DNA from 2 places in the Massilia phyllosphaerae genome. Region 2 is predicted to be linked to the other one. Evidence: predicted binding sites of a transcription regulator. Region 2 holds the regulator's gene; the other holds the start of a gene.
The links. Region 2 encodes NrdR, which represses ribonucleotide reductase genes. Its sites were predicted from a motif close to CACNANATNTNGTG; they were not measured.

Region 1: U1H99_RS01950 (ribonucleoside-diphosphate reductase subunit alpha) is a predicted target of NrdR. The motif match lies at 11,397-11,410, and genes of this name have one in related genera.

What each region holds. Positions count from the first base shown of each region.
Region 1 is NZ_JAXSQX010000001.1:428,222-444,314, reverse strand. It holds gene U1H99_RS01985 (carbohydrate kinase family protein) at 1-127, shown strand, start outside; gene U1H99_RS01980 (YggT family protein) at 226-768, opposite strand; gene U1H99_RS01975 (transcriptional regulator) at 848-2,353, opposite strand; gene U1H99_RS01970 (glycosyltransferase family 4 protein) at 3,007-4,674, opposite strand; gene U1H99_RS01965 (hypothetical protein) at 5,004-5,558, shown strand; gene U1H99_RS01960 (M20/M25/M40 family metallo-hydrolase) at 5,571-6,983, shown strand; gene U1H99_RS01955 (ribonucleotide-diphosphate reductase subunit beta) at 7,075-8,172, opposite strand; gene U1H99_RS01950 (ribonucleoside-diphosphate reductase subunit alpha) at 8,356-11,268, opposite strand; gene U1H99_RS01945 (sigma-54-dependent transcriptional regulator) at 11,663-13,165, opposite strand; gene U1H99_RS01940 (sensor histidine kinase) at 13,203-14,885, opposite strand; gene U1H99_RS01935 (PP0621 family protein) at 14,894-15,187, opposite strand; gene U1H99_RS01930 (cytochrome C assembly family protein) at 15,184-15,984, opposite strand; gene U1H99_RS01925 (ABC transporter ATP-binding protein) at 16,040-16,093, opposite strand, start outside.
Region 2 is NZ_JAXSQX010000006.1:476,776-492,868, reverse strand. It holds gene ribD (bifunctional diaminohydroxyphosphoribosylaminopyrimidine deaminase/5-amino-6-(5-phosphoribosylamino)uracil reductase RibD) at 1-1,067, opposite strand, end outside; gene U1H99_RS23425 (GspH/FimT family protein) at 1,121-1,708, opposite strand; gene U1H99_RS23420 (type IV pilin protein) at 1,705-2,181, opposite strand; gene U1H99_RS23415 (pilus assembly PilX family protein) at 2,202-2,912, opposite strand; gene U1H99_RS23410 (PilW family protein) at 3,011-3,970, opposite strand; gene pilV (type IV pilus modification protein PilV) at 3,967-4,521, opposite strand; gene nrdR (transcriptional regulator NrdR) at 4,741-5,199, opposite strand; gene glyA (serine hydroxymethyltransferase) at 5,268-6,515, opposite strand; ZMP/ZTP riboswitch at 6,621-6,722, opposite strand; gene U1H99_RS23390 (SDR family oxidoreductase) at 6,864-7,610, shown strand; gene ybgC (tol-pal system-associated acyl-CoA thioesterase) at 7,915-8,319, shown strand; gene tolQ (protein TolQ) at 8,353-9,036, shown strand; gene U1H99_RS23375 (biopolymer transporter ExbD) at 9,057-9,485, shown strand; gene tolA (cell envelope integrity protein TolA) at 9,482-10,606, shown strand; gene tolB (Tol-Pal system beta propeller repeat protein TolB) at 10,639-11,904, shown strand; gene pal (peptidoglycan-associated lipoprotein Pal) at 11,940-12,470, shown strand; gene ybgF (tol-pal system protein YbgF) at 12,587-13,348, shown strand; tRNA gene U1H99_RS23350 (tRNA-Lys) at 13,433-13,508, shown strand; gene U1H99_RS23345 (T6SS phospholipase effector Tle1-like catalytic domain-containing protein) at 13,614-15,608, opposite strand; gene U1H99_RS23340 (DUF3304 domain-containing protein) at 15,592-16,093, opposite strand, start outside.

The DNA of each region.
Region 1 (16,093 bases), on a different contig from region 2:
GACCACCGGCCGCATCGCCAGCCTGCTCGGTGCGATCAAGATCGCGCACCAGGGTGGCCAGAACCACAGCTTCACGGCCCAGGAGATCGCCGACGAGTTCGAGGCGGCGTTCGGCTATCGCTACTGATCGCGGCGCACGCCATCCGTCAATAAAAAAGGGCCCAGGTCCGGCTTGCATGCCGGGCCTGGGCCCTTGGCGTTTCTACTGCCGTTGCCGGCGTCGCCTTACATCATGACGAAGGCCTGGCCGAAGCCCTGGCGCAGCAGGTACTGGATGATCTGCAGCAGGATCACCGCGACCAGTACGGTGATGTCGAGGCCGCCGAGCGGTGGAATCACGCGGCGCAGGGGACGCAGCAGCGGGTCCGTGAGCGCACGCACGAAGGGTGCCAGCGGCGCATGCGGATTGATCCAGCTGAAGATGACTTCGATGATCAGCAGGCCCATGAAACCGTAGATGATCCAGTTCAGGATCCGGAACAGGGCATACAGGAATACCTGCTGCCCGGTCCAGCCGGCCAGCAGCATGACGGCACTCGCGACCAGCACCACCAGGAAGGCGCCGATCAGGCTGGCCCAGTCGTAACCGCCCATGCCTGGCACGACGCGGCGCAAGGGGCGTACCAGCCAGTCGCTCAGGGTAAAGATGAACTGCCCGATCGAGGCAGGTGGGCGGACCCGGATGACCTGCATCCAGAAACGCAGCAGCAGGACGCCGCCGAGGACACCGGCCACGGTATCGACGATCAACTGAAGAATGGGCAGCACAAAGACTCCTTAAAAAAAAACCGCTGTGTGAACTTCACACAGCGGTATTTTGCCTGATCCAGACGTGGAACGGCAGCTGTTACGGACGGCTGCTGGTCGGGAACGGCCATGCGGCTGCCGGCGTGAGGACCGATTTGGCGGCCGGCTGGGCGCCGTCCTTGGTCTCCTGCTTTGCGTCCTGCTTGGTGTCCGACTTGGTTTCCGTTGCCGCTTCGGCTTTGGTTTCCGCTTTGCTGTCAGCCGAGGTGTCCGCTTTCGCTTCAGGCTTGGCTTCGGCCTTCGGCGCGGCGGCTTTTTTTGCTGCCGGCTTTTTCGCGGCCGGAGCCGATGCTTTCTTTGCTGCGGCCGGCGCTGCCGGTGCCGTCGACGCGGTCGATGCCGCGGCTTCCGGCTTGGCGGCGGCCTGCTTCACTGCCGACTTGGTGTCGGCGGTTTTGGTGGCTGCGGTCTTGGCCGGGGTCTTGGCTGCGGCGGTCTTGGTTGCGGCAGCTTTCACCGGTGCGCTGGTGGCAGCGGTTTTGGTTGCGGCAGTCTTGGTTGCGGCAGTCTTGGTTGCAGCAGTCTTGGCCGATGCAGCAGTGGTCTTGGTTGCAGCAGTCTTGGCCGGTGCTTTGGAAGCGGTGGTCTTGGTTGCGGCAGTTTTAGTTGCAGCAGTCTTGGCCGGTGCTTTGGAAGCGGTGGTCTTGGTTGCAGCAGTCTTGGTTGCAGCAGCTTTAGCCGGTGCTTTGGCAGAGTTGGTCTTGGTTGCAGCAGTCTTGGCCGGTGCTTTGGCAGCGGTGGACTTGGTTGCAGCAGCCTTAGCCGGTGCTTTGGCAGCAGTAGTTTTGGTTGCAGCAGCTTTGGTCGCGGTCTTGGCAGCGGTCTTGGTTGCAGCAGCTTTAGTCGCGGTCTTGGCAGCGGTCTTGTTTGTAGCAGCTTTAGCCGGCGCTTTGGAAGCAGTGGTCTTCGTTGCAGCAGCTTTGGTCGCGGTCTTGGTCGCAGCAGTCTTGGCGCCCGTCTTCGCCCCTGCCGAAGCCGAGCCCTTGGAAGCGGCGGTCTTGGTTGCAGCAGCTTTGGTCGCGGTCTTGGCAGCGGTCTTGGTTGCAGCAGCTTTAGCCGGAGCTTTGGAAGCAGTGGTCTTGGTCGCAGCAGCTTTGGTCGCGGTCTTGGCAGCGGTCTTGGTTGCAGCAGTCTTGGCCGGTGCTTTCGAAGCAGTGGTCTTGGTTGCAGCAGCCTTGGTCGCGGTCTTGGCGGCGGTCTTGGTTGCAGCAGTCTTGGCCGATGCTTTGGAGGCAGTGGTCTTGGTTGCAGCAGCTTTTGCCGGTGCTTTAGCAGCGGTGGTCTTGGTTGCAGCAGTTTTGGCCGGTGCTTTGGCAGCAGCGGTTTTGGTTGCGGCAGTTTTGGTCGCCGGTGCCTTGGTTGCAGCGGCTTTCTTCGCTGCAGGTTTTGCTGCCGGTTTGGCTGCCGGTTTTGCGGCGGCTTTTACGGCCGGCTTGGTTTCCGGCTTGGTTGCCGATTTAGCCGCTGCTTTTTTAGCGGCCGGTTTTTCTGCAGCGGCAGCTTTTGCTGCCGGCTTTGCTGCGGCTTTCTTGGTGGCTGTTGCCATTTTAAGTTCTCCTTCTCTGCGATGAGAAATACGCTACAAGGTTTGAACCCGTCCAACCCAGTCTGCTTGGTCGGGCGAATTATTCATCGGCGCACACACGGTGTCTGCGTCAATGAATCCGGCACCAGCTGAACTGCTGCAACTCCTCAAGTCTGCAGCGCTTCAGCTATCGTCGTCGCCGACGACCGAAACGACTGAAGTCCGACGGTTCACTACGCCATTCACATCGCTGCCATGAAGCGCGCGAAAAGAAAAAGCCGCCATGCCCGAAACTTATTCAGGCAATGCGGCTTGTTCTTTTCGCTAAGCTCACGCGCATACTGAATGAATCAGCGTCCCATTTTCGATCGGTCTGTTTCCCGCTTAACGCCTTTAAAACAGGCGTGTTCACGTTTTGACAAATTCAATCACGTAAGGTACATGAAAACCTTGTCAGTGCGCAACCCGCACACAATATTTTTCATGCCTTTGCATATGGGGGAACCCGTAATATCAATCTTTTAGATCGATCAACGCGATAACGTTTGATTCCTTCTTCGTTCTGCTTCGTCCGAAAAAAACAAGCGCGCCAACTGCGTCGCTGTTACTGCCATCGTTTCTATTGCTATGACTCCCCTATTACTGCAATTGCATAAGGCCTTTATATACAGGCTTTATTCATCGCCGCCGCCGACCTGCAGCAAGTCCATTTTGCTCAACCAGGCGAGTCCGCGCAGCAGCGTCGGGCGGTCGCACGGCCCCAATGTATCGAGCAATTCATCGACCTGCATCGGCTGCGATTCGATCGATCCGAAGATCAGGCCGAACTCTTCCAGCGTCGGCAGCGACGCCGCCGCGAAGCGGTTGATCGCCAGTTCGCGGTACTGGCGCAGCAGCGCCAGCGATGCATCCGGTGCGAGCGTCACCAGCGAGGCCGGCGTGATCTGCGCGCTCGGATACGACGCGAACAGTGCGAACGGATCCTGCCGGTCCGGCACCACTTGCGGCAGCGGCGGCGCCAGGGCCGCATCGGCGCGGCGCCGCTCATCGAGCTCGCTCCACAAGGCGCGGTAGCGCGCGAACACCACCGCCCAATCGAATTCCTGCAGCGCGCGCAGGCGCCCGCTTGCGCCCAGCTGGCGGCGCAGGTCCGCGTCGCCAATCAGCCGGGCATAGGCCTGCGCGAGCTGCGCGCCATCCACCGACACCGCCTGGCTGGTATGACCGCAATACATGTCGTAGCTGTCGACGCCATCGTCGTAACGCTGCGCGAGATCAAGTCCGGCGCCCGCTTCCGGCATCACCGTCGGGATGCGATAGCCATCGACGCCATCCCGCACTGTGTCGCGATGGCCGTCCCAGTCGCTGACCACGCACGGCAGCCCGGCCGCCATCGCCTCCAGCGCGGCCAGGCCGAAGCTGTCCTGGACGCTGTCGGCGAGCGCGGTGAAGACGTCGGCGGCGGCCCAGGCATCCTGCCGCCTGTCCGCCTCGCGTTCGTCCACCAGTACCAGCCGGATCGAAGGACAGAGCGCGGCGGCCGCTTCATGGATGGCCTGCGGCACCGCGTCGCCGGCGAATGCACCGCACAGGATCAGGTGCACGCGCTGGTCCGGCTGCCCGCCCTGCTGCTGCGCGCGTTCGAGCGCGCTGAACATCTGCTGCGGATGCGCCCCGGCGTGGAACGACAGGGGACCGGCGCACAGGAAGGCGACGTCGCCGTCGCCGATCTCGAGCATGCGGCGGGCGGCGCTGCGCCGTTCGCCATCGATGCCCAGGTCGGCGCAATGCACGCCGAGCGGAATCAGCGGCAGCTGCGGCAACTCGAAACGCTGGGCGCCGAGGCGCGCACGCAGATAGTCGGCCTGGCGCTCGAGGATCCGGCGCACGCTGTCGCGCACCACGCGCGATGGGCAGATCACTGCGTCCCAGCTGCGCACCGGCGCTGCCAGCAGACCGGCGAGCGCACTCATCCCCGCATGGCTGGCGGTGCTGTGGGCAAGCCCGCACAGGCTGTAGCGGCGCTCGCCGATGCCGAGGCGGCGCCAGGCCAGGCGCTCGATGCCGGGCGCCGGGTGGTACAGGATGCCGTAGTGGCCGATATCCTGCGGCCGGCCACGGGCGATGCGCTCGACCCGGCCCTGGTAGCCGTGCGCGCGCAGCAGGCTCTCGCATGCCTTTGCGTGCGCCTCGTCGTCGCTGAAGCAGCCGACCCGATCGAGCGCCGCGCTTTGCGCCACCGCACGCAGCAAGCCGGCGCCGGCAGCTTGCCGCGCCATCGGCTTGTGCCCGCCGGACGCATAAGCGTCGGGGACGTAGTGCAGGGCAAAGCGGTCCGTCATGTGGTCTCCAGCGCCGTATCTGAACTTGAGCGCATCATAGCCGCACTATCAGGCTTATGGCGCGAGGCACGCATCCATCGTGCGCGCGTGTCGCGATCGTGCCCCGATGGTACCTGCGATCGCAAGCGCGGACCACGGCGCTGCGCCGTTCGGGCCCGCCATCCAACAGGGTGTCCGCATCCGGTCGACAGCGCCCGGAACCGGTCATGGCGGGTCGCCCGGCCGCAGGCGAATTCCCTTCCTCATCAAGCACTTGGCAAGTGGCACGCGGCTTGCAAACGGATGTGGCGAACGCCCTGTTCGAACCCTCACACCACTGAAAGAGACCCATGACCTTCCACCGTTTTACGAAGCGCATCCACGCAGCCGTCCTGGTCTGCCTCGCACTCGCCCTGCCAGCCCACGCCCAGACCGGCCGCGGACCGGCCACGCCCGAAGAAGCCGCGCACGTCGCGCAGATCGCGACAGCGTCCGACAAGGACCCGGTCGCCACGATGACCTCGGCCGACGGCCGCTGGTTCCAGAAGTGGAGTGACGAGGTCCCCGACTACAACTTCAATCCCGACAAGGCCGCCCTCTGGCTGATGAACGGCGCGGCCAAGGGTGAATTCAAGCGCGTGGTCATTTTCCAGCACGCCGTCAGCACCGCCGCCTTCCAGCTGCAGCACCACATCCAGGACCCGCGCAAAATATCGGAGAACTTCGCGGAGAGCCTCGAGAGCGTCACCCTCGCCGGCCTCGAAGGCGTGCTGCGCGCTTACGAGAACATGCTGCCCACCCATCCCGCGATCCGCTCCGCGGAGCTGGACGCGGCGCTGGCGGCGCGCGACAAGGGCACGCTGGCGCAATTCGTCGCCGCCCTGCCGCCGATGCCGCGCCGCTGATCGGACCCGGCCATGATGCGAATCTTATTGGCGCTGCTGTCGGGCTGCATGCTGTACGCCGCGGCCGCGGCGCGCACCCCGGCCTCGCCCACGTCCACGTCGATGGCGACGCCCGAGGCGCGCCTGATCGACGAGATCGGCAGCCACGCCGAACTGATGCCCAACCTCGAGCGGCTATGCGACGACATCGGCGCCCGCCTCACCGGCTCGCCGCAGCTGCAGGCGGCGCAGCAATGGGCGATGGCGCGGCTGCGTGCCTACGGCGCCGTCGGCGTCCATCTGGAAGCCTACGACATGGGCCGGCCCTGGCGGCGCGGAGCGGCACGCGCACGCCTGCTGAATGCCAGCGGAATGGCGCTCGAGGTCGTGCAGAAAGGCTGGACCGAAGGCACGGCGAGGCCGGTACGCGCCGAGGTCGCGCTGCTCGACGTCAAGACACTGGACGAGTTCAAGGCAGCGGCGCCGGCGCTGAAAGGCAAGATCGTGCTGGTCGAGTCCGCACCGCGGGCCACGCCCGAACAGCGCAAGGACCCGGCCTGGTTCGCCGACGCCAGCCGCGCGGTCCGCGACGCGCAGCTGGCCGGCGTGCTGCTGGTCTCGTCCAAGGACAACGGCCTGCGCGACATGTGGGGCGGCCCGCGCTCGCTGTTCGACCGCCATGCCGCGATCGTCACGCGCGAGCACGCCAACCTGCTGAAACGCCTGCTGGCGCGCGGCATCGTGCCGCGGGTCGAGCTGGAGCTGAAAGGTGGCTTCGACGCGCGCCCCGTCCTGGCCTACAACGTGGTCGCCGACTACCCCGGCAGCGACGCCGGCGGCGAGATGGTCGTGCTGGGCGCCCACCTCGACTCCTGGGACCTCGGCAGCGGCGCGGCCGACAACGGCAGCGGCGTCGTCGCCATGCTGGAAGTGCTGCGCGCCTGGCATGCGCTCGGGCTGCGTCCCAAGCGCGCGCTGCGCATCGTGCTGTTCTCGGGCGAGGAGCAGGGCCTGCTGGGCAGCCGCGCCTACGTCGCGGCGCACCGCGGCGAACTGGATCGCATCCAGGCCGTGCTGGTGCAGGACACCGGCAGCGGGCGCGTGACCGGCTTTCCCGACATGCGCAACGACGCCTGGTACGCGGCACTGACGAAGGCGGTGGCACCGGCCGCCACCCTGGGACCGCTGGACGTGCAGTACGGCCCCGCCGGCGGCTCCGACTTCGAGCCCTTCGTCAACGCGGGCGTGCCGGCGTTTCCGGCGCTGCAGGACGAGCGCGACTACCGCAGCCACACCCAGCACAGCCAGGTCGATGCGGTCGACCACGTCGACCGTGCCGCGCTGACGCAGGCGGCGCAGGTGCTGGCGGTGGTGGCGTGGGGACTGGCGAATGGGGAGCGCCTGCCTTATGGCGCAACGGCGGGGGCAGCAGCGACGGCGAAGTAAACGCCCGGACCTGCTGATCCAAATAAAAAAGGCCGGATCCTTGTTCAGGATCCAGCCTTTCCTTATCAGGCTGACGCTACGGGAACCGGCATCAATCCCAGTTCAGCGCACCGCCGGTCTGGTACTCGGTCACGCGCGTCTCGAAGAAGTTACGCTCCTTCTTCAGGTCGATCATCTCGCTCATCCACGGGAACGGGTTCTCTTCGTTCGGGAACAGCGGATCGAGGCCGATCTGGACCGCACGGCGGTTGGCGATGAAGCGCAGGTAGCCCTTGAACATCGCTGCGTTCAGGCCCAGCACGCCGCGCGGCATGGTGTCTTCGGCGTAGCGGTATTCCAGCTCGACCGCCTGCAGGAACAGGTTCTTGATGTCTTCGCGGAACTCGGCGGTCCACAGCTGCGGGTTTTCCATCTTGATCGTGTTGATCAGGTCGATGCCGAAGTTGCAGTGCATCGACTCGTCGCGCAGGATGTACTGGTACTGCTCGGCGGCGCCGGTCATCTTGTTCTGGCGGCCCAGCGCCAGGATCTGGGTGAAGCCGACGTAGAAGAACAGGCCTTCCATCAGGCAGGCGAACACGATGATCGACTTCAGCAGCTTCTGGTCGGCCTCGAGCGTACCGGTCTTGAATTCCGGATCGTTGATGACTTCGATGAACGGGATCAGGAATTGGTCCTTGTCGCGGATCGACGGGATCTCGTTGTAGGCGTTGAAGATTTCCTTCTCGTCCAGGCCCAGCGATTCCACGATGTACTGGTAGGCGTGGGTGTGGATCGCTTCCTCGAACGCCTGGCGCAGCAGGTACTGGCGGCATTCCGGCGCCGTGATGTGGCGGTAGGTGCCCAGTACGATGTTGTTGGCGGCCAGCGAGTCGGCGGTCACGAAGAAGCCCAGGTTGCGCTTGACGATGCGGCGCTCGTCTTCGGTCAGGCCGTTCGGGTTCTTCCACAGCTCGATGTCGCGCTGCATGTTCACTTCCTGCGGCATCCAGTGGTTGGCGCAGCCGGCCAGGTACTTGTCCCAGGCCCATTTGTACTTGAACGGGACCAGCTGGTTGACGTCGGTCTGGCCGTTGATGATGCGCTTGTCGTCGGCGTTGACGCGCTTGGCGACATCGGCCGAGCTTGCTTCGGAGGTGGCTGCGGGGGCCGGCGCGGCGGCCGGTTCGTCGTCCCAGGAGAGAGCCATGATGAGTTCCTTCTTGAATTCTTGGTGGCAGCACGATTGGCTGCCAATGTCGTTTGCCGGAAAACCGTCATTCCCGCGCAGGCGGGAATCCAAGTTTTGTGGTCCACCACGAACTTGGGCCCCCGCCTGCGCGGGGACGACGTGCTTGACTTCTTAGCTTAACGCTTCAAATACGCTTGCTGATTACTGGCAGGCTTCGCACTCGTCGAAACCGGCGTCGCCCGGACGCAGGTAGCAGGCCGCGCCTTCGACGATATCCGCCGAAGCCGCCGGTGCTGCCACCGGCGCCGCTGCCGCTGCCGCCGGGGCCGCCGACAGGCCGCCATCCACCGGCACCGCATTCAGCGCGCCGGTACGGGTGGTCGACTTCTCCATGTGCGTCGCGGCGATGGTGCGCAGGTAGTAGGTCGTCTTCAGGCCGCGCAGCCAGGCCAGTTTATAGGTTTCGTCCAGCTTCTTGCCCGAGGCGCCGGCCATGTAGATGTTCAGCGACTGGGCCTGGTCGATCCACTTCTGGCGGCGCGAGGCGGCTTCCACCAGCCACTTCGGCTCGACTTCGAAGGCGGTGGCGTAGATGTCGCGCAGGTCTTGCGGGACGCGGTCGATACGCGACAGCGAGCCGTCGAAGTACTTCAGGTCGTTGATCATGACCTCGTCCCACAGGCCGCGCGCCTTCAGGTCGCGCACCAGGTAGGAATTGATCTCGGTGAATTCGCCCGACAGGTTCGACTTCACGTACAGGTTCTGGAAGGTCGGCTCGATGCAGGCCGACACGCCGATGATGTTCGAGATCGTCGCGGTCGGGGCGATCGCCACGCAGTTCGAGTTACGCATGCCGAATTGCTTCACGCGGCTGCGGATCAGGCTCCAGTCCATGGTCTCGGACGTGTCCTGCTCGAGATAACCGCCGCGCTCTTCCGCCAGCAGCTTGATCGAATCCTGCGGCAGGATGCCACGGCTCCACAGCGAACCTTCGTACGACTCGTAACGGCCGCGTTCCTCGGCCAGCTCGGTCGACGCCAGGTAGGCGTAGTAGCAGACGGCTTCCATCGAGCGGTCGGCGAACTCCACGGCTTTATCCGAGGCGAACGGCACGCGCATCATGTGCAGGCAGTCCTGGAAGCCCATGATGCCCATGCCGACCGGACGGTGGCGCAGGTTCGAGTTACGGGCCTTGTCGACGGCGTAGTAGTTGATGTCGATCACGTTGTCCAGCATGCGCATCGCGGTGCGGATGGTCTTCTGCAGCTTGACCGCATCCAGGCCGTCGCCCTTCATGTGGGCCGGCAGGTTGACCGAACCCAGGTTGCAGACGGCGATCTCGTCGGCGTTGGTGTTCAGCGTGATCTCGGTGCACAGGTTGGACGAGTGCACCACGCCCACGTGCTGCTGCGGCGAACGGATGTTGCACGGGTCCTTGAAGGTGATCCACGGGTGGCCGGTCTCGAACAGCATCGACAGCATCTTGCGCCACAGGTCGAGCGCTTCGACTTTCTTGTACACGGTCATTTCGCCGCGCGCCGCCTTGGCTTCATAGCCGAGGTAGGCTTCCTCGAAGGCCTTGCCGACCTTGTCGTGCAGGTCCGGCACTTCCGACGGCGAGAACAGGCTCCACGAACCCTTTTCCATCACGCGCTTCATGAACAGGTCGGGAATCCAGTTCGCGGTGTTCATGTCGTGGGTGCGGCGGCGGTCGTCGCCGGTGTTCTTGCGCAGGTCGAGGAATTCCTCGATGTCCAGGTGCCAGGTTTCCAGGTAGCCACAGACCGCGCCCTTGCGCTTGCCGCCCTGGTTGACTGCCACGGCGGTGTCGTTCGCCACTTTCAGGAACGGGACCACGCCTTGCGACTTGCCGTTGGTGCCCTTGATGCGCGAACCCATCGCACGGACCGGAGTCCAGTCGTTGCCCAGGCCGCCGGCGAACTTCGACAGCAGCGCGTTTTCCTTGATGCCGTCGTAGATGCCTTCCAGGTCGTCGCTGATGGTGGTCAGGTAGCACGACGACAGCTGCGAGCGGCGGGTGCCCGAGTTGAACAGGGTCGGGGTCGAGCTCATGAAGTCGAAGCTCGACAGCAGGTGGTAGAACTCGATCGCGCGCGCTTCGCGGTTTTCCTCGCGCAGGGACAGGCCCATGGCGACGCGCATATAGAACGCCTGCGGCATCTCGATGCGGGTTTCGCGGATGTGCAGGAAGTAGCGGTCGTACAGGGTCTGCAGGCCGATGTAGCCGAACTGCAGGTCGCGGTCGGCGACGATGGCCTTGGCCAGCTTCTGCAGGTCGAACTTGCCCAGCTCTTCGTCGAGCAGCTCGGCGGCGATGCCCTTGGCGATGTATTGCGGGAAGTAGGTGACGTATTCCGCCGCGGCGCCGGCTTGCGGCACTTCGTGGCCGAACACTTCCTTGCGGATGGTGTGCAGCAGGATGCGTGCGGTGACCTGGCTGTAGGCCGGGTCTTTTTCCATCAGTGCGCGGGCCGCCAGGATGGCCGACTTGTGCAGCTCTTCGACCGGCACGCCGTCGTACAGGTTCTTGACGGTTTCGGCCAGGATGGCGTCGGCGTCGACGTGCTTTTCGAGGCCGGCGCAGGCGGCATTGATCAGGCTCGCCACTTCGTTCATGTCCAGCGCGCGGCGCACGCCGCCGTCGACCACGGTAAATTGCTGCGCAGCGACCTGGGCACCGCCCGACGCTTCCTTGGCGGCGCGGCGCTCGTCCATGCGCTTGGCACGGTACAGCACGTATTCGCGCGCGACGTCATGCTCGCCCGAGCGCATCAGCGACAATTCCACCTGGTCCTGCACGTCTTCGATATGGAAAGTGCCGCCGTTCGGCTGGCGGCGCACCAGCGCGCCGACCGCGTTGGTGGTCAGCTCGCCGACCAGCGCGCGGATGCGTGCCGATTCACGGCCGCTCTCGCCGTTCACGGCGAGGAACGCCTTGGTCAGCGCAACCTCGATCTTGTTCGGCTCGAACGGCACCACGGCGCCGTTGCGGCGGATGATGCGGTAATCGGCCTTGGCGACCAGCTCGGCGGCACTGCTGCCGGCCGTCGTTGTGACGTTGGGATTGATGGAAATGGCCGAAGATGTTTGCATTGGGGCTCCCGATGCCAACCCATTAATGTTGGCAACCTAGTAACTTTTTGAGAATGGTGAACGGGGACGCATGATTGGAAAACGCTCGTTGCGCCCCTGCTCCTACTGTTCTGCTTGCTGGCGCCGACCACTAGATATAGTGATGGACCGGCGTTAGAACCTAATTGTAGTCGATATTAAGCGAGCTCATGAGATTTGCTCGGCGGATTTTTTTATAGTGCCGAGCTTGACATTTGCTAAAGCCCGATCAATGAAGCCTCCGCCCGATAGCAAGCACTAACATCACGTTTTGAGGGCGCAACCATGGTGCGCTTCATGCACCAGCCATGCCCGGGAGCGCTCGAATGCTGCAATGGCGAAAAGGCAACAGCATCTGCCTAACGCATGAGCACGATCAAGGTTCCGGTGCGTTGATGTTCAGTTTCTGCATCTGGTAACGCAACTGGCGCACGCTGATGCCGAGCAGGCTGGCGGCCTGGGTGCGGTTGAACTGGGTCTGGGTCAAGGCCCGCAGGATGATGTCGCGCTCGACCTGGTTCAGGTAATCCGGCAGGTTGCTCGGCAGTTCGCCGGCGCCGAGCGCGGCCGCCGGTTCCGATGCCGCAGGCGCCGGCTGGACCGCTGCGGCAGGCGGCAGCGCCAGCTCCACGGCCGGTGCCCCAGTAGCCGGCGCGACCGCGGCCGGCGGCGGCGCAGCGGGCGCGGACGGCGCCGCCTCCCCCACGCGCGCCCCCTTCAGCAGCAGGTCGCCGGCCTCGATCACGCCATCGTCGGCAAACGCCAGCGCCCGTTCCAGCACGTTTTCCAGTTCGCGCACGTTGCCGGGGAAGGCATAGCCCTGCAGCGCCGCCAGCACACCGTCGCCCAGGCGTGCGCCGCCCGGACCTGCCAGCCGCGCCAGTACCGCATCGACCAGCAAGGGCAGGTCGTCGAGGCGCTCGCGCAGCGGCGGCAGCGTCAGTTCGATCACGTTCAGGCGGTAGAACAGGTCCTGGCGGAACTGACCGTTCTCGACCAGCCTGGCGAGATCCTTGTGGGTGGCGCTGATGATGCGCACGTCGACCGCTTCCTCGGCGGTGGCGCCGATCTTGCGCACGCGCCGCTCCTGGATCGCGCGCAGCAGTTTCACCTGCATCGCCAGCGGCAGGTCGGCCACCTCGTCCAGCATCAGGGTACCGCCGTTGGCGGCCTGGAAGAAGCCGTCGCGCTCGTCGCTGGCGCCGGTGAAGGCGCCCTTGCGGTAACCGAAGAACTCGGCCTCCATCAGCGCTTCCGGGATCGCGCCGCAATTCACCGCCACGAAAGGTTTATTTGCACGCGCACTCTGGGCGTGGATCTCGCGCGCGGCCAGTTCCTTGCCGCTGCCCGACTCGCCGTTGATGGCGATCGGCGCCTGCGAGCGCGCCAGCCGCCCGATCTGGGCGCGCAGCGCCCCCATCGCCTGCGACTGGCCGATCAGGCGCGAACTTCCCTGTGCCATGCCCTGCCCGCCGCCGTCCCCTGCCTGCGCCGCGGCCTTGCCGCCGCCGTCGGACAGCTTCAGGGCCGAACGCACCATGGTGCGCAGGTCGTCCAGCACCACCGGCTTGGACACGTAGTCGAACGCGCCCGCCTTCAGCGCCACCACCGCGTTCTCGGCGCTGCCGTAGGCGGTGATCACGGCGATCGGCGTGCTGCGGTAACTGGCCGCCACTTCGCGCACCAGTTCCAGCCCGAGTCCATCCGGCAGGCGCATGTCGGTCAGCACCAGCGCATATGTAGTGGCGGCCAGCAGCGACCGCGCTTCGCGCACGGTGGCGGCGCTGTCCACGTCCAGGCCCATCTTGAGCAGGGTGATCTCGAGGAGTTCGCGGAGATCCGCCTCGTCGTCGACCACCAAAATCCGCGGTGCACTCATGCTTTGTTCCCAGGCTCTCTAATATATATACGGCGGTCTACGCGGACGCCCCGAAGGTGATCACGAAGCGGCCGCCCGGCGCGCCGCCGGCACTGTCGTCGGCCCGGTATTCGTAGTCGAGCATGGCGCCGTTGTTCAGGCACAGCTCGCGCGCCAGGTACAGGCCCAGGCCCGTGCCCTTGCTGGACGTAGTATAGAAGGGCTCGAACAAGTGGGCACGCACTTCCGGCGTGATGCCGGGGCCGTCGTCCTGCACGTGCAGCTCGACCCGCCCGGTGGCGTCCAGCACCGGAAACACCCGGATGCTGGCCGCGGCGCCACTGGCATAGCGGATGGCGTTGCCGAGCAGGTTGACCAGTACTTCGCGCAGGTGCAGGCTGTCGAAGCGCACGCTCCTGCCGCCGCTGTCGCCAATCCAGACCATGTCCGCGGCCAGCTTTTGCGTTTCCGTGAATTCGGCGCGCAGCTCGGCCAGAAAGGCATCCAGGGCCACTGGCGTGCCGTTCGGCTGCACCTTGCGCGACAGTTTCAGGATGTCCTCGACCATGCGGTTCACGCGCACCACGTTGTCGTTGACGATGCGCAGCAGGCGCGTCTCGGCCGGCCCGTGCAGGTCCTCGGCCAGCAGCGAGGTCGCGTGGCCGATCGCCGACAGCGGATTCCTGACCTCGTGCGCGATGCTGGCCGTGAGCCGGCCCATCGACGCCAACTTCAGCTGCTGCGCCTGGTTTTCGATGGCGCTCACGTCGCGCATGAAGATCACGCTGCGCTCGACCGCGCCATCGGCGGTGCTGTCCGGCGTACCGACGCTGGCGAAGCGCAGCTTCAGGTGCACCGGCTGGTCGAGGCGGCCACGTACCGCGCCGTCCAGTTCGTGCCAGCGCTTGATGGTCACGAAATCGGGCGGCGCCATGCCGTCCGCGCCGCCATCGGCGAGCCAGGCCTCGAAGCCGTGCGCCACCGGTTCCAGCGCCGCCACCTCGGCCAGGCGGAAGCCGGTCTGGCCTTCTCCCTCGCCGCTGTCGAGCTCGAGCCCGAGCATGCGGCGCGCCGCCGGATTGGCAGAAAAGACGAAGCCGTCGCGCCCCAGCACCAGGATGCCGTCGTCGACGTCGTCGACCACGATGCGGTAGATCGCCTGCTGGATGCGCAGGTCGGCGCCACGCTGCGCGGCCAGCTCTTCCTGGCGGATCAGCTTGGCGGCCAGCCGGTTCACCACCAGCACCAGCGCGAAAAAGGCGGCGCCGCTCATCCCGGCCTGCATCAGCGGCGGATCGTTGAAACGCAGGATCTGCCAGACGCTGTCGCCGAGCACGAACAGGGTCGCCAGCGCCGCCGAGAACAGCGCCATCAGCAGCGGCGCCAGGATCGCGGCGCCGGCCAGCGGGAACAGGTACAGCAGCCCGAAGCCGCTGGCCATGCCGCCGGCGGCCAGGTAGAGCAGCGAGATGAAGCCGATGTCGGCCAGCACCTGGGCGCCCAGCTGCAGCAGGAAGCGGCGCCGGCGGAAGCGCGCCAGCCAGGCGAACAGCAGTGCGCCGGCAACGTAGATGACGCAGGTCTCGCCATAGCCGCTGCCGGCCAGGCGCGCGCGCCCGACGTCGAAGCTGAGGTACAGCAGCAGCACCACCGTGATCACGATGCGGGTCACGGTGAAGGTCTGCAGCGAGCGCCAGAAGGTCGCCCGCGATCCGGCGGAGATGGTCGGCCAGCGCGCCATGCAGCCGCTTAGCCGGCCTTGTGCAGGGACGTCTGGTGCGCGTGCGCCGGACTGCAATAGTCGCGCCCGTCCACCCGCACCGCTTCCGACGACGGGAAATACACGCCGCAGGCGGCGCAGCAGGACATGCGTTCGGCGCCGTCGGGGACGCGGCGGGCGTCCTGCGGCTGTCCCCCGTGCCGGTTGGGAGCGGCTCCTGGAGCGAAACCTTCCCGGTACGGCGCCATCATCGCGCGCACCTTGCTGCGCACGGCCCAGATCACCAGGATGGCGACTGCGATCCAGACGATCAGTCGCATCATATGAACCCCCTGTGTAAAACGACTTCAAAGACAAAACGGCTGCCGACGTAGGCCAGCGCCAGCGTGGCGAAGCCGGCCAGCGTGAAGCGCAGCGCGGTCTTGCCGCGCCAGCCGCGCCAGCGGCGTCCGGCCAGCAGCGACGCGAACAGCAGCCAGGACAGCAGCGCGAACACGTTCTTGTGGTCCCAGCGCAGCGCCTTGCCGAACAGCTGTTCGGAGAACACGATTCCGGACAGCACGGTCAGGCTGAGCAGGATGAAACCGATCGAGATCATCCGGAACAGCAGTTTTTCCATGGTCAGCAGGGCCGGCAGCTGGTCGATGGCGCCGCCCAGGAAACCGGGCTTGGCGCTGCGGGTGTGCAGGCGCGCCTCCTGCAACGCCATCAGCACCGCGTGGAAGGCGGCGATGGTGAGCGTGCTGTAGGCCATCACGGCGACCACGACGTGCCAGACGGCGGGCGATTCGGCCTGCACCGGCATCAGCGTACCGGGGAACAGCGGCGGCAGCACCGCGGCGACCGCCGCGAACGGCATTACCATGCGGCGCAGGCCGTCCAGCGCGAAATTGCGGTTCTCGAGCCAGTAGGCGGCGACCGAGACCCATAGCGCCGCCGACAGCATGAAAGCGAAGCCGACGCGCAGGGTGCCGTTCGCCACCGTGTCCGGCAGCAGCGCCGCGCCATGCAGCGCCCAGGCCACGGCGGTCACGCCCGAAATGGCCGCGCCCTGCTTCGACGGCAGCAGGGCGCATACCGCGTACAGGATGGCAGCGGCAATGAATAAGGTGGTTTGCATAGGGGCGAGTCTACACCATCCCGGCAGCGGGGGGATGGGTTGCCAGAAGGGAAAGCTAGTCGACGGCGGCGCTTCGGATCTCCGCCTCATGGTGCCGCTGCTGCTCTTC
Region 2 (16,093 bases):
TGGAAGCGCAGTGCGAGCTTGTCGTCCAGGCGCGCCAGCGGCGGCAGCGCGAACATGCCCTGCCCCTGCCCGATCAGGTTCGGGGCCAGGTAGACCAGCAGCTCGTCGACGCAGCCTTCGCGCAGCAATGAGGCATTCAGCCTGGCCCCGGCTTCGACATGCAGCTCGTTGATCTCGCGCCGGCCCAGCTCCAGCATCAGCGCCGGCAGGTCGACCTTGCCGTGGGCGTTCGGCAGCAGGATGATCTCGTGACCGGCGGCGCGCAGCGCGGCTTCCTTGTCCGGATTCGGAACGGCGGCCACGATCCAGCAGGGTTCGCCCTGCAGGATGCGCGCGTCCATGGCGATATCGAGGCGGCTGTCGACGATCACGCGGCGCGGCGGCACCGGCGTAAAGCCCTCGGGCGCCGCGACGCCGCGCACGGTCAGCTGCGGATCGTCGGCCTTGACGGTGCCGATACCGGTCAGGATCGCGCTGGCGCGGGCGCGCCAGGCATGGCCGTCGGCACGCGCCTCCGGGCTGGTGATCCACTGGCTCTCGCCGCTGTCGAGCGCCGTCATGCCGTCCAGGCTGGCCGCCGTCTTCAGGCGCACCCAGGGCCGGCCATGGCGCATGCGCGTGAAAAAGCCGATGTTCAGCTCGTAGGCCTGCTCGGCCAGCACGCCCTGGCGAACCGACATGCCGGCCGCTTCCAGCTGCGCCATGCCGCGTCCCGCCACCAGCGGATTCGGGTCCACCATGGCCGCCACCACCCGGCCCAGGCCGGCCTGCACCAGCGCGTTCGAGCACGGCGGCGTGCGGCCGTAGTGGCTGCAGGGCTCGAGCGTGACATAGGCGGTTGCGCCGCGCACGTCATGGCCGCGCTGCCTGGCATCGCGCATCGCCTGGATCTCGGCATGCGCCTGGCCTGCCGGCTGGGTATGGCCGGCGCCGATGACCACGCCATCGCGCACGATCACGCAGCCGATACGCGGGTTCGGCGCGGTGATGGTCATGCCTTTGGCGGCCCATTCCAGGGCGAGCGCCATGCCTTCGCTGTCGGTGGTGATCTTGTTCGGTGTCTGCACGGTGTCTTTCGGTTTCGGCTGGGGACGGTCGGCAACGCCGCCGCCGGCGGCAGCTAACCCGGCGGCGCCGGGGCGCCGTCGCAGGCCGCGTCGCGCGCCGGATCGCAGCTGCGCGCCCGTCCCAGCATGTTGATTTTAATACGGCGGATCGCGCCGCCGTGGAACAGCGACAGCGTGCCGTAGCGCGCCGCCGCGCTGTTGCTGTCGCTGCAGCTGCGTCCGGCGCCATTGTAGGCGATATAGTAAGGCGGCGCAGTGCTGGTGAAGGCAAAGGCGACCGCCACGCCGTGCGGCAGCGGATCGTGCTCGGCGATGATGTCGTCGCCCGGCCCCGGCTGGCCGTCGCCGTCACGGTCGACGAACACGCGCCAGCCGCTGCGCCAGTCGGCACCGAGCGGATCGCGGGGCAGCAGCTTGACGGTCTGCCCGCGCGCCAGCGCCTGGCTGCGCGCCAGGCCGAGCGCGGCGAACAAGTCGCCGCTGGCGCTCTTCAGCTGCTGGTGGCGTACCAGCACGGCAAGTTCCGGCAGCGCCAGCGCCAGCAGCACGGCCGCCACGGCCAGCACGACCGTCGTTTCCACCAGCGACAGACCGGCCCGCCGGTACGGTCGATCGCGCTGCGGCATGGCTGCGACGCTCATGGCCAGCAGCTCCCGGTCGAACCCGCGCCCTGCCCATCCGCCATGCCCTGCGCACCGTGGTTGCCCAGGCTGTCCAGCGTCAGCGCCCCACAGTCGGGATCGCGGAAGCGCGCGTCGACCCGGGGCGTGCCGGGCCGGGCGCGGATCTCGATACAGTCGGTCAACACGCGGCCGGGACAGGCATAGGCGTCCAGCTCATAGGCGCTGAGCGCCGCCCGGTCGCCCGACCACCACGAAAAGGCGGCGGCCTCGGCATCGTCCTCCGACGCCGCCGAGAACGGAATATACCTGTTGTGCCGCGAAAAATAGCGCTCCTGGCGCTGCATCGCCTCGATCAGCGCCACCTGCCCTTCGGTGCGCCGGGTGCGCACGATATAACCGGCATAACTGGGCCACGCGATCGATGTGAGGATCGCCATGATCGCCAGCACGATCAGCATTTCGACCAGGGTAAAGCCGTGTCGCCTGTTCATTCCGTCTCCTCGATCTGGATTCAATGGTGGGCCCGCGCGTGCAGCTCGGGCCAATTCGGGATGTCGCGCCAGCTGATGCGGCCGGTCGGTGAACCGGCGCCGGCCGGCGTGCCCGGCGCCGGCGGATCAGTGGGAGCGGCTAGCGGCACAGTGGCCGCCGGCCTGCGCACGATCGCCTGCAGCACGACCTGGGTCGTGGCGCGGGTACCGAAGCCGATGGCGGTAATGCGGAACAGGCTCTGCGACGGCGCTCCGGCGGGCGGTGCAAGCTTTTCGATCAGGTAGCCAGGCAGGCGCGCCGGCAGCATGCCGCCGCCGGTCGCCAGCACGGCACCGGTGAAGTGGCCATACGGCACCACCGGCGTGCCATCCTCGGCAGCGAGATCGACAGCCTGCCACGCAGGCGGCAAGGGCGCTGCCGCCTCCAGGCACAGGCCGAGATCCTGGCTACCGGTGCCGCAGCCGTCGGCGAACCCGCCGCTGCCGCCGGCGAACCAGGCGGTGCGGGGAGAGGATGAGGCGGTAGTGCCGCCGATATCGGCCTCTGCGTCGGCCAGCGCCATCCCGGCCGCCGCGCGCGCCACCGTGCGCTCGCGCTCCATGCGGGCCGCCGCCATCGAGCCAAACGCGGTGCGCGCAATGGAGACGCCGAGGATCAGCGCCCCCATCATCAGGAGCAGCGCGCAGACCAGGACCAGGCCGCGCTCGCGTGGGCGCAGTTGTGGGCGCAAGCGCGGGTGCCAGCGCCGGTGCCCGTGAAGCCGTGCGTACACATGCAGGCATGGCCGGGCTTGCCTCCGGCAGCGACAAGTGGCGCAATGAACGCGCTTCATGGCATCGCCGCCGGCACGGCCACCGTCGCCGTGAACAGCCGCCGTTCGCGCACTCGCAGCGCGGCCGGCATGTCCGCTTCGTGCAGCACGCTGCCGGGATCGGCGTCCATCGTGCCGGACGACCCATACGCCGGGCCCAGCAGTGCGTAGCCGAGCGCCCCGCCCTCGCGCCGCGTCGGCCGCGCGCCGTGCAGCAACAGGCCGATGCGCACGCTGACCACGCGTTTCCAATAAGTCTGCCGGTGCAGCGCCTCCACGTCGGCACCCAGGCCGAGTGCGGCGTCGAGGCCGGCGATGGCGGCGGCATTCAGGTAGCGGTTGGCGACATGGTCGCGCGGGTCGTCGGTGTCGACGCCGTACAGCACCTGGAAGCCGTCGACGCCGCTGACGAGCGCATCGGCGCCCCAGTTGGACGTGCCGCGGTATTTGCAGCGCAGCTCGGCCTCGCCGTCGGTGTTCCTGGCCACGTAGAAGATGCTCCAGCCCTCCTCGCCTTCCGGATGGGCGAAGCCGGCGCAATCGAGCACGCTGCCGTCGCCGCCGGGCGCGACCCCGGCGCCGGGAAAGCGCAAGGCCAGCACGTCGCTGCCATTCACGGCATCCGGCTGGGGCGCGTCGATGCCGAACGTGGTCTTGGCCAGCGAACGGGCGTCGAGCCCGGCCAGGTGCGCCGGCAGCACGGCAGGGTCGCCGCCCGCCTGCGCCGGATCGATCCAGGCCGCCTGGCGCACCGCCCGCGCGATCAGCTCGAGCGCATAGCGTCCGCCGTCGTCGATGGCCGCCGCTTCGGTCTGCGCCGCGTAAGCCTCGCCCGCCAGCCCGAGCAGGCGGCCGGCGCCCAGCACCACGGCCAGGCTCACCGTCAACGCGACCAGCAGCTCGGCCAGCGCCAGCCCGCGTTCGCGGCTGCAGGGGCGCCGCACCGGCGCAACGCGCCCAAGGCGCCGCGCACTCATGCGCCGCCTCCCGCGAGCGCCAGCACGACCCGCGGCAATGCAGCCGCTTCGTCCGGCTCGTGCCATCCGAGCTTGATCACGAGCGGCGCGCCGGCCTCGCCGCTGCAGGACCACGACGGCTCGCCCGACGCGCCCGGCACCGAAGCGTCGCGGCAAGCCACAAGGCGTGCACCCGCAAAGCGCGCTGCCAGCTCGCCTGCCGCCTCGGCCAGGTCGAAGCGGGCCAGCTCGCCCGTGTCGCAAGCGCTGGCGCCATAGCAGGCGGGCCCGGACGGCGGCGGCCCGGCGTCGGTGGCGTAGTCGAGCTGCAGATAGGGATTATCGGCGTCCGCCAGCGCCAGCGCCGCCGGGTTGGCACGCATGCGCTCGGCCAGCGCAGCCGCCAGCTGGACGCCGTCGGCCATGCGCGCCGCCGCGCGGCCGCTGCGCAGCGCCATGGCCTGCACGCCGGCCGCCCCGGCAATGCCGAGCGCGACGACGAACAGGGCCACCAGCACTTCGGCCAGCGTAAAGCCGGCCTCGCCCCGGCTTGCACGGACAGCGGCATGCATCGATCACCTCCACGTTCACGAACAGGAGATGCAACGATATACAGTCGAGCCCGGACCGGCGGTGTGACGCCTCAACCGTACGGACGGAACTAAAAATGGAGTATGAGAGTCAGCAGCCAGTGGGGCTCGCAAACGCCCGAGGGCAAGGCGCAGCCTCGCAGACAGTACGTAACTACGGCGAGAGGCTGCAACGCAGCCATCGGGCGTTTACGAGACCCGCTATTTCTTGGGCTGGCCGACTTCGGCGATCGCTTCCTGAAACTCGGCCAGGTCTTCGAAGTTCTTGTAGACCGACGCAAAGCGGATGTAGGCGATCTTGTCGAGGCGCTTGAGTTCCTGCATCACCAGTTCGCCGACGTGGCCGGTATCGACTTCGCGGCGGCCGCTGGTCAGCAGTTTTTCTTCGATCGAGGCGCAGGCGGCGTCGATCGCCTCGGCCGAGACCGGACGCTTGCGCAAGGCCAGGCGCAGGCTGCCGCGCAGCTTGTCCGACTCGTACTCGGTGCGGCTGCCGTCCTTCTTGACGATGATCGGCATCGACAGTTCGATGCGTTCGTAGGTCGTAAACCGCTTGTCGCATTGGGCGCAGCGGCGCCGGCGCCGGATGGCATCGCCCACCTCGGATACGCGGGTATCGAGGACCTGGGTGTCTTCATGCTGACAGAACGGACATTTCATGGGCGCCGCAAATTGACTGGATACTGCTGTAAAAACGGCGCCCGAAGGCGCCTGTGGAACGCGAGGACTTAAACCTCGTAGACCGGGTACTTGTCGGTCAGCTGCTTGACTTCAGCTTTCACGCGCTCGATGGTCGCGGCGTCGTGCGGGTTGTCCAGCACGTCGGCGATCAGGTGGCCGACCTTGGCCGCGTCTTCTTCCTTGAAACCGCGGGTGGTGAAGGCCGGGCTGCCCAGGCGGATGCCCGAGGTGACGAAGGGCTTCTGCGGGTCGTTCGGGATGCCGTTCTTGTTGCAGGTCATGTGTGCCTGGCCCAAGATGGCTTCCGCTTCCTTACCGGTGAGGCCTTTCGCGCGCAGGTCGACCAGCATCACGTGCGATTCGGTACGGCCCGACACGATGCGCAGGCCGCGCTCGGTCAGGGTATCGGCCAGCACCTTGGCATTGGCGACCACCTGCTTCTGGTAAGCCTTGAATTCCGGCGACTGCGCTTCCTTGAAGGCGACCGCTTTACCGGCGATCACGTGCATCAGCGGACCGCCCTGGATGCCCGGGAAGATCGCCGAGTTGATGGCCTTTTCGTGCTCGGCCTTCATCAGGATGATGCCGCCGCGCGGGCCGCGCAGCGATTTGTGGGTGGTCGAGGTCACGAAGTCGGCGTACGGCACCGGGTTAGGGTACTCGCCGGCGGCGATCAGGCCGGCGTAGTGGGCCATGTCGACCATGAAGTAGGCGCCGACTTCCTTGGCGATGCGAGCGAAGCGCTCGAAGTCGATGCGCAGCGCGAACGCCGAAGCGCCGGCGATGATCATCTTCGGCTTGTGCTCGCGCGCCAGGCGCTCCATGCCTTCGTAGTCGATGTCTTCCTGCTCGGTCAGGCCGTAGGAGACGACGTTGAACCATTTGCCCGACATGTTCAGCGCCATGCCGTGGGTCAGGTGGCCGCCTTCGGCCAGCGACATGCCCATGATGGTGTCGCCCGGCTTCAGCATGGCGAAGAACACGCCCTGGTTGGCCTGCGAGCCCGAATTCGGCTGGACGTTGGCAGCTTCGGCGCCGAACAGTTCCTTCAGGCGGTCGATCGCCAGCTGCTCGACGACGTCGACGTATTCGCAGCCGCCGTAGTAGCGCTTGCCCGGGTAGCCTTCGGCGTACTTGTTGGTCAGCTGGGAGCCCTGTGCCTGCATCACGGCCGGGGACGTGTAATTCTCGGAGGCGATCAGCTCGATGTGGTCTTGCTGGCGGCGATTTTCATTCTGGATGGCATTCCACAGATCCGGGTCAACCTTGGCGAGCGTGTGATCTTTTGCAAACATGAAAAAAACTCCAATCGATAAGAGGTCCAGGCAATGGGCGCGCCCGATCCAGGCGGAGACCGCGAACGGACAGCGGACACGCGACGGACAGTCGGTGCGACCATTGATGGCTGCCCAGGCGAACGGCAAGACGGCATCTCACGTTCCCCGGTGGACGTCCACCTTCGCCGCGCGATCGCACGGTTTTCGCCAGTTACGTGAGAAGTAACAGAGCTGCCGATTGTAAGTGATGTGACGGTTGGGAAGCAAGGAACGGCCATGGCGGGCTGGCAAGACTCATTCGCATGGCCATTTCGGCTACAATCCGGTGATTGTCCTTTCACCGCTTATCCACCCGGAAATCCAACCATGATCGTTTTCATCACCGGCGCATCGGCCGGCTTCGGCGCCGCGATGGCGCGCACCTTCGTCAAGAACGGCCATCAGGTAGTACTGGCGGCACGGCGCAAGGAGCGACTGGAAGCGCTCGCCGCCGAGCTGGGCGAATCGGCGCTGCCGGTCGAGATGGATGTCACCGACAAAACGTCGATCGAAGAAGCACTGTCGATGCTGCCGCAATCCTGGCGCCAGATCGACGTGCTGATCAACAATGCCGGCCTGGCCCTGAACACCAAGCCGGCGCACGAGGTGCCGCTGGCCGACTGGGAGACCATGATCGACACCAACGTCAAGGGCCTGGTGACCATGACCCACGCGCTGCTGCCGTCGATGGTCGAGCGCGGCAGCGGCCTGGTGATCAACCTGGGTTCGGTCGCCGGCCACTACCCTTACCCGGGCGGCAACGTGTATGGCGCCACCAAGGCCTTCGTCGAGCAGTTCACGCTGAACCTGCGCGCCGACCTGGTGGGCACCGGCGTGCGCGCCACCAACATCGCGCCGGGCCTGTGCGGCGGCACCGAATTCTCGAACGTGCGCCTGAAAGGCGACGACGCGGCCGCCGCCAAGGTCTACGAAGGCACCCAGCCGCTGACCGCCGACGACATCGCCGCGACCGCCTACTGGATCGCCACCCTGCCGCCGCACGTCAACATCAATTCCATCGAGATGATGCCGACCTGCCAGGGCTTCGCGCCGTTCAACGTCAAGCGCAGCTGATATTCGAATTCGGGGTCAGAGCACAATTCTTGCAGGCGTCGCTATAGCGCGGCACCGAGGTCGTGCGCGGCGACGCCGCGAAGATGTTTTTGTCAAAATATTCACCAGGAATGTGCTCTGACCCCGAATCGCAGGTTTGTTTCGCTAGCGGCGCATGTTGTGAGAAAGTGTTACAGTTGTTGGCTTGACATCCAGATGTCCCGTCTACTACTTCACATTTCACGCTGATAGCTATGTACGCCAGAGTACATATAGATAATCAAATGGCGTAAAATGTTTCCCACTATCATTTATGGCAGCTGAAATGCCTTCAGTTTTTACCTGGACGGTAAGGGTCTATTACGAAGACACCGATGCCGGCGGGATCGTTTATTACGCCAATTACCTGAAGTTCTTTGAGCGGGCACGCACGGAATGGCTGCGTTCGCTCGGCATTCACCAGCAAGACCTGCTCAGCGCCGAAGGGGCCGCCTTCGTCGTGCGCAGCGCCAGTGTCGAGTATCTCGGTGCAGCGCGCCTGGACGATGAATTGACCCTGCGCCTGAACATCGAAAAGCTCGGCCGTGCCTCGGTCCAGTTTGCCCAGCAAGCCTGGCGCGGCGACACCCTGCTGGCCAGCGCCAGCGTAAAAGTCGGCTGCGTCGACGCCGCCACACTGCGTCCCCGTTCCATTCCTGACATCGCCGCTGATAAAATGCGGGCCGCCTGAACAATTCCATTTGAATAAAGAGACCGCACACCGATGAACGCAGTCCCCGACCTTTCCTTCGTTGACCTGATCAGCCACGCCCACATCCTCGTCAAGCTGATCATGGCCCTGCTGTTTGCCGTGTCGCTGTTCAGCTGGACCTACATCTTCCGTAAGGTATTCGCATTGCGCGCCGCACGCCGCCAGACCGAGCAGTTCGAGCGCAGCTTCTGGGCCGGCGGCAATCTGCACACCCTTCACCAGAGCGCCAGCAGCCAGCGTGACCAGAGCGGCCCGCTGGCCCGCATCTTCGAAGCCGGCATGGGCGAATTCATCAAGGGCAAGCAGGCCGCGCGCGACTCGCTCGACGTCAATGCCGTGCTGGACGGCGCCCGCCGCGCAATGCGCGCCGCCTTCCACCGCGAACTCGATTCGCTCGACACCCACCTGAACTTCCTGGCCTCGGTCGGTTCGGTCTCCCCGTACATCGGCCTGCTGGGCACGGTCTGGGGCATCATGAACGCCTTCCGCGGCCTGGCCAGCGTGCAGCAGGCTACCCTGGCCACGGTCGCCCCCGGTATCGCCGAAGCGCTGATCGCCACCGCCATCGGCCTGTTCGCCGCGATCCCGGCCGTGGTCGCGTACAACCGCTTCACCCACGACATCGACCGCCTCGCGATCCGCTTCGAAAGCTTCGTCGAGGAATTCTCGAACATCCTGCAGCGCCAGTCGCGCTGATCGCCGCGTCGAGGACTCACATGGCCTTCAACAGCAACTTGCGGAGCAGCCGCCGCAAGCTCAAATCGGAAATCAACGTCGTGCCCTACATCGACGTGATGCTGGTGCTGCTCATCATTTTCATGGCGGTACCGCCGTCCCAGAATCCGAGCGAGATCAACCTGCCGAGCGCCGAGCGCACCACCCAGCCGCCAAGCGACTACATCCAGATCGCCGTCAAGGAAAAGGGCGTGCTGTCAATCGGCATCGTCGGCAAGACCCCGCAGGGCCTGGAAGACGTGGCCGACCGCACCGCGCTGATCGAGCGCCTGCGTGCCACCCACGAAGACCATCCCGACTATCCGGTCCTGATCTCGGGCGACCGCGAGAGTAAATACGACGACGTGATCCAGCTGATTTCGGAAGCCAAGAAGATGGGGATCAATCGCGTCGGCCTTGCGACAAAATGACGACCAAGCACGACACCGCCGGCTCGCCCTACCGGGTGCCGCCCGAACCGAAACGCTGGCCGTCGATCAGCCTGGCGGTGGGCGTGCACGCCCTGCTGCTGGCCTTCCTGTATATCGGCGTGAGCTGGCAGACCACTGCGCCGATCCAGGTCGAAGCCGAAGTCTGGGACATGAAGGTCCAGTCGGCCGCCCCGCCGCCACCGCCGCCGGCGCCTGAACCCGAACCCGAACCGGAACCCGAGACGACGCCGCCGGAACCGACGCCGCGCGCGGTCGAGCCGCCCCCGCCCCCGCTGGTTGCCAAGCCGGAGCCGGTCGCCAAGCCTGAGCCGGTCGCCAAGCCTGAGCCGGTCGCCAAGCCTGAGCCGAAGACGCCTGATATCGCCCTCGAGCGCGAGAAGAAGCGCAAGGAAGAGCTGAAGCGCAAGCAGGCGCAGGAAGAGGAGCGCGAACGCGAACGCGAGCTGGCAGAACAGCGCGCGGAGCAAAAGCGGGCCGACGAAAAGAAATCCAAGGCCCTGGCCGAGAAGAAGGAACGCGACCTGGCGGAGAAGAAAGAGCGCGAACTCGCCGAGAAGAAAGAACGCGAAGCCGCCGACAAGAAAGCGCAGCAGGAGCTGGCCAAGAAAGAAGAAGCGGAAAAGAAAAAAGCCGACAAGGAAAAGGCAGAGAAACTGGCCAAGGAAAAAGCTGCCAAGGACAAGGCTGCGAAAGAAAAAGCCGAAGCCGACCAGCTGGCCAAGCTCGCCAAGGCGACGCGTGACGCAGAGACGAAACGCATCACCGGCAGCGGCAATCCGGGCAGCACCGGCACCGCCGAGAAGTCGACGGCACCGCGTCTCGACGCCGGCTACCAGGCCGCGATCGCAGCCAAGATCAAGAGCAATGCGAACTACGCGGGCGACACCGACGTGCCGGGCAATCCGACCGTCAGCTTCAAGGTCGAGCAGTTGCCGACCGGCGAAGTGGTGTCGGTCAGGAAGGTCAAGAGCAGCGGCATTCCCGAGTTCGACGACGCCGTGGAACGCAGTATTAACAAATCGTCACCACTACCGAAGAAGAAAGATGGTACGGTAGAGCGCTCTCTTTCAGTCAACTTCCACATGAAGGACCTGAACTGAAATGACTCGACCTTAACTTATCCGAGAGACTCATGAAGAAACTACATACCCTGCTGTTCTCGGCCAGCCTGCTGATGGGCGCGGCCGCACACGCCCAACTGAACGTCGAAATCGCCGGCGTGGGCGCGAACCAGATCCCGGTCGCGGTGGCCGCTTTTGCCGATGAATCGGTGGCACCGGAACAGGTGTCCGCCATCATCCGCGCTGACCTGCAGCGCAGCGGCGTATTCAAGGTCATCGACGCGCGCCAGACCATATCCGACGGCGCCAGCGTCGACATGGCCGCCTTCAAGGCCAGCGGCGCCGACGCGCTGGTGGTGGGCTCGGTCAAGCGAACCGCCGACGGCCGCTTCGAAGTCCGCTACAAGCTGTACGACACCGTCAAGAAGAGCCAGCTGTCGCAGCTGGGCGATACCGTCAGCCCGCGCAACACCCGCCTCGAAGCGCACCGCATCGCCGACGACGTCTACGAAAAGCTGACCGGCAGCCGCGGCATCTTCTCGACCCGCATTGCCTACGTGAAGGAAAACCGCGCCGGCCGCGACTACCAGCTGGTGGTGGCCGATGCCGACGGCGAAGGCGAACAGATCGCCGCGCACGGCAAGGAACCGATCATCTCGCCGGCCTGGTCGCCGGACGGCACCAAGGTCGCCTACGTATCGTTCGAGCTGCGCAAGCCGGTGATCTACGTGCAGAACCTGGTGACCGGCCAGCGCACCGTGGTCGCCAATGAGCGCGGCAGCAACTCGGCCCCGTCCTGGTCGCCCGACGGCACCAAGCTGGCGCTGGCGCTGTCGAAGACCGGCAATACCCAGATCTTTATCGTGAACGCGGACGGCAGCGGCATGCGCCGCCTGTCCAACAGCAACGGCATCGACACCGAGCCGCAGTTCTCGGCCGACGGCCAGAGCATCTACTTCACGAGCGACCGCAGCGGCGGACCGCAAATCTACAAGATGAGCGTGGGCGGTGGCCAGGCCACCCGCGTCACGTTCAAAGGCAGCTACAACATCAGTCCTCGTGTATCCTCCGACGGCAAGACGCTGGCGTGGATTTCACAACGCGAAGGGGGTTTCTCCCTGTATGCGATGGACCTCGCGAGCGGCCAGGAACTGCGCCTGGCCGACGGGGCTTCCGAACCGAGTTTTTCGCCGAACGGCAAGTACATCATGTATGCGACCAAGGGCGGCGGTCGCGTCGCATTGGCCGTGGTATCGGTCGATGGACGCGTCAAGCAGCGCTTGACGACCCAGGCGGGAAATATCCGGGAGCCCAGCTGGGGCCCGTTTATGAAGTGAAGAAGTAAATATTTTTTGACCAGGAGAAAAACCCCATGAGCAACTTCAAGAGTGTAGCTTTCATCGCGTCGGCAGCCGCCCTGCTGTCGGCGTGCTCGTCGACCCCGAAACTGCAGGAAACCCCGGTTGTCGAAAAACCGCCGGTCGCCAACACCGCCCCGCCGGCCGACACCAGCCGTGACATCCGCCCGGTCGAAACCGGCAACGTCGATCCGCTGAACGACCCGAAAGGCGTCCTGGCAAACCGTAGCGTGTACTTCGACTTCGACAGCTACGTCGTCCGTGACGATGGCAAGGCGGTCGTCGAAAACCACTCGGCGTTCCTGACCAAGAACAAGCAGCGCCACATCCTGATCCAGGGTAACACCGACGATCGCGGCGGCACCGAGTACAACCTGGCCCTGGGCCAGAAGCGCGCCGAAGCCGTGCGCAAGTCGATGGCCGCCCTGGGCGTGGCCGACAGCCAGATGGAAGCCGTCTCGCTGGGCGAAGAAAAGCCGAAGGCAACCGGTTCGGGCGAATCCGTCTGGGCCGAGAACCGTCGTGCCGACATCGTCTATCAGTAATCGGACAATCCTTCGCGGCGTATTCGTCCGCAACGAGCCGTCTGCGGCTGATTGACAGCGGGGCGGGAAGCGGTGCAGACTGCTTCCCGCCCCGTTTCCCCATGAAAGACTCGAAGATGATCACACTGTCCCAGTTCCGCCTCGCGGCCGTCGCCCTCGCCCTGGCTGCCTGGATGCCCCTGCAGGCGAGCGCCGGCATTCTCGATGACGACGAAGCCCGCCGCGCCATCCTCGACCTGCGCGCCAAGGTCGACGCCATGTCCCGCGACCTCAGTGCACGCATCGACACCAAAGCCGACAAGAACGTCACGGTCGACATGCTGAACCAGCACGAGCAGACAATGCGCGAAATCGCCGCCCTGCGCGGCCAGATCGAAGTGCTGGGCAACCAGATCGCCATGGCCCAGAAAGGCCAGAAAGACCTGTACGCCGACCTCGACGCCCGCATCAAGAAGCTCGAGCCGCGCCAGGAAACCATCGACGGCCAGACCGCCGAAGTGCTGCCGACCGAAAAACAGGCCTACGACGCAGCCTACGCCCGCTTCACCTCGGCCGACTACGCCGGCGCCATCAGCGCCTTCCAGGACTTCGTACGCCGCTTCCCGACCTCGGCCTACGCCCCGAATGCCCAGTACTGGCTCGGCAACGCCTACTACATGCAGCGCGACTACAAGAACGCGATCGCCGCCCAGGAAGCCGTACTGAGCAACTACGGCACCAGCCCGAAAGCGCCGGACTCGATGCTGAACATCGCCAGCAACTACGCCGAACTGAAGGACCTGAAAAACGCCAAGAAGACCCTGCAGCAGCTGGTCAAGAAATACCCGGATACCAATGCTGCCCAGGCGGCCAAGGACCGGCTGGCAGCGCTGAAGTGATAGTTGCGCGATCCGTTTTCATGTCGAGCCGGTTCATGAACGTTTGACAGCCCTGCGGATCGGCACTATAATTCTGCTTCTTTCGGGTCGTTAGCTCAGCTGGTAGAGCAGCGGACTTTTAATCCGTTGGTCGCAGGTTCGAATCCCGCACGGCCTACCACGAATTTAGCAGCAGCATTGAAGGCATCATGAGTGATCATGGTGCCTTTTTTGTTTTGCCTACGTTGCGCATTGATTCCCTAAGATTGACACGTATGCAAAACTGTCAGGCGAGCCTTGTTTGGTCTTCCTGCAACAAATCTTGAGTTTCCGAACTCGCATACCCGTACTTCTCATCTCCACCCAAGTAAACGACACGCGGATCGGATGGAAGTGTAGCGTCCTTCCCAAATCCAGCAAGGGAATCGTGAACATGATTTTCAAAAAGGGCGATGATATTTGCGTCTTTCAAACCTCTGTTTTTCAAAAATTCGTCTTCATAAGCCTCCATCAAAGCTTTGTAATGGGGCCTTATATCACCTATTCTTTTTCCGCTAATCGCGTTATTTATTGCGACACGTATCGACACAGTGTCTAGCATCAACTGCCTCTCATAGAGATTCAACATATCTTGAAGGCTTGTCATATTTGGAAGGGCATCTTTTCTCGCTTGAGCACGTAGCCTCTTGTCATGTTCCGCCGAATATTTCTGACGTCCTTTTTCGACATCCAAGTCATGCACTAACGTAGCCTGCTGTGCTGGATCACGTTCTCCTGAATCTGAATCTGTATCTCGTACGTGTACTAGCGCGTTTAAGGAAAGCTGGGCCATATTTTCCTGGGCTGTAAGTGCATCGACCTCCTTGGAAAAAATAGCATTGGCCCGACTGAATTTATTATCGTAATCTCGTATGATTTTAGCTTCGCTTTTGTCGCCAGCTGCTTTACGTCTGATTGACATAAAACGCCACGCGTAAAAAAACTTCATGTGCTTATTGAAACCTTCACCTAAGGTGGCAAAAGAACCAACATCCTTTAAATAATAATTAAAGGTTTTACACAACTCGGGGTCGATTCTAAAATCCTCTTCGTTACCTGGCTGCAGTCTCGGCAACATCGGCACCCCCCGTTGCAATGCAAACTGGTACATATGATTCAATGGAATCAAGCATAATTGCGCTGTGGGGATGATGCTTCTACCACCTTCGCCCGGCGCATAACCTCCTCCGACATCGGAGTGTACTCCTGGGTAGAGAGTTTCAAAAAAATGGCTTGGCCTGATTACTCGCCCCTTGGTGAAGATGCTGATACTATCTACAGGAAATGAGTTTCTGATCTCGTGAGCCGCAATAAAGTGCCTCACTTCCTCTACCGACTCGCGTACCATCAAATTCTTGCCCCAGTCGCGATGCCCGTTTTCGTCACCGGGTGCAGGATCTGCTCCAGGTACGGCATTCTCATTAAATGCAATGACTTCCGGCCTGGTCATCTGGTATTTTCTCAAGCGCTTTTTAATCATACCAGCTGTATTTCCATCGTATGCCTCTTTTAAACCTGTCGTATTTGAACTCATTGACAAGCCGACTGAAGCTACGGTATCAAACAACCCTAGGAAGCGAAATCTTACCGACCATTCACCACGAACTAAAATCCATTTATTATTTACCAGTTTACAGCGCTTATCCATAACTCTGTTCAAAAATACGCGAGCCAGTGCAGCACCACGACTGAACCCGAATACCGCAATGTTGATTTCTTGTATCGCATTGATTGGTGCGTTAGCGCGTGCTAACGGCTCCTTCAGAATATTATCAAATTTTTCAATAGCAAAATCCAGTCGTTCTTCTCCCTTCGCTGCGCAAACCAAGCCTAACGTACTGCCACCATCATCGCCGATTTCAGGAAAATAGGTACCAATCCCTGGAATATACACGGAGTATATTCCATTCTTTTTGTTGTCTTTTTTGTGCGCACGATAAAGCCTCGCTATATTGCTATGCTTTTGCAAGTCGATATCAGCCTCCAGATTATTGCCTGTCCCGTCAAAAAAGAAAGAAATCCAAATATTTTGCTTACAATTCGTAGATACACCTTTTTGCTCGGTAGCGGCGTTTAGTACAGCGCTAATATCTTTAAGTCTACTTGGAGTCGACGCTTTCTCGGGATGATTGGCGGATAGTTGTTCTGCTTGATCGACTCCTTGCCGAAGATCAGACTTCGACGCAAGCAATGTAGGTGCTCTTGAATCCCCAACCTGGTTACCGCTATGGCTTTTCGTCATTTTTGCATCTCGGAAAAGAAGATTTGTCAGGTCGTTTTTCGTCTAAAATCAGAACAGGATCAGATTCAGCTTCTGTCAGCAGAACCTTTATAGAACCGTCAGGATAAAAATGGGTCTCGATAAACCCTGCATTATCTTTGGCAATATCTTGGACAGCGACCTCAGCTTCTTTATAATGAAAGTGCTTTACTTCTGCCACTGCCCCCGTTTTCGGATCTCTTACAACATACTTGCAACCGTCGACTTGCCATCGAACCAGTACATAAAGCGGCTCAATATGTTTTTTCCAAACCCTTACACAACAAGTCTGGCCACTTCCCCCACTATCGGACGAGCTTATTTGAACATTCCCACCGCCAGCCCCATTGATACTGTAGTTATTAATATATCGATCTGTATAATTAAATCCAACCAATCCCAACAACAGATAATCTTTATTGCGTTTTTCTGCAGACCTTTCTTTTTGATCCTGCGCATGACACCCT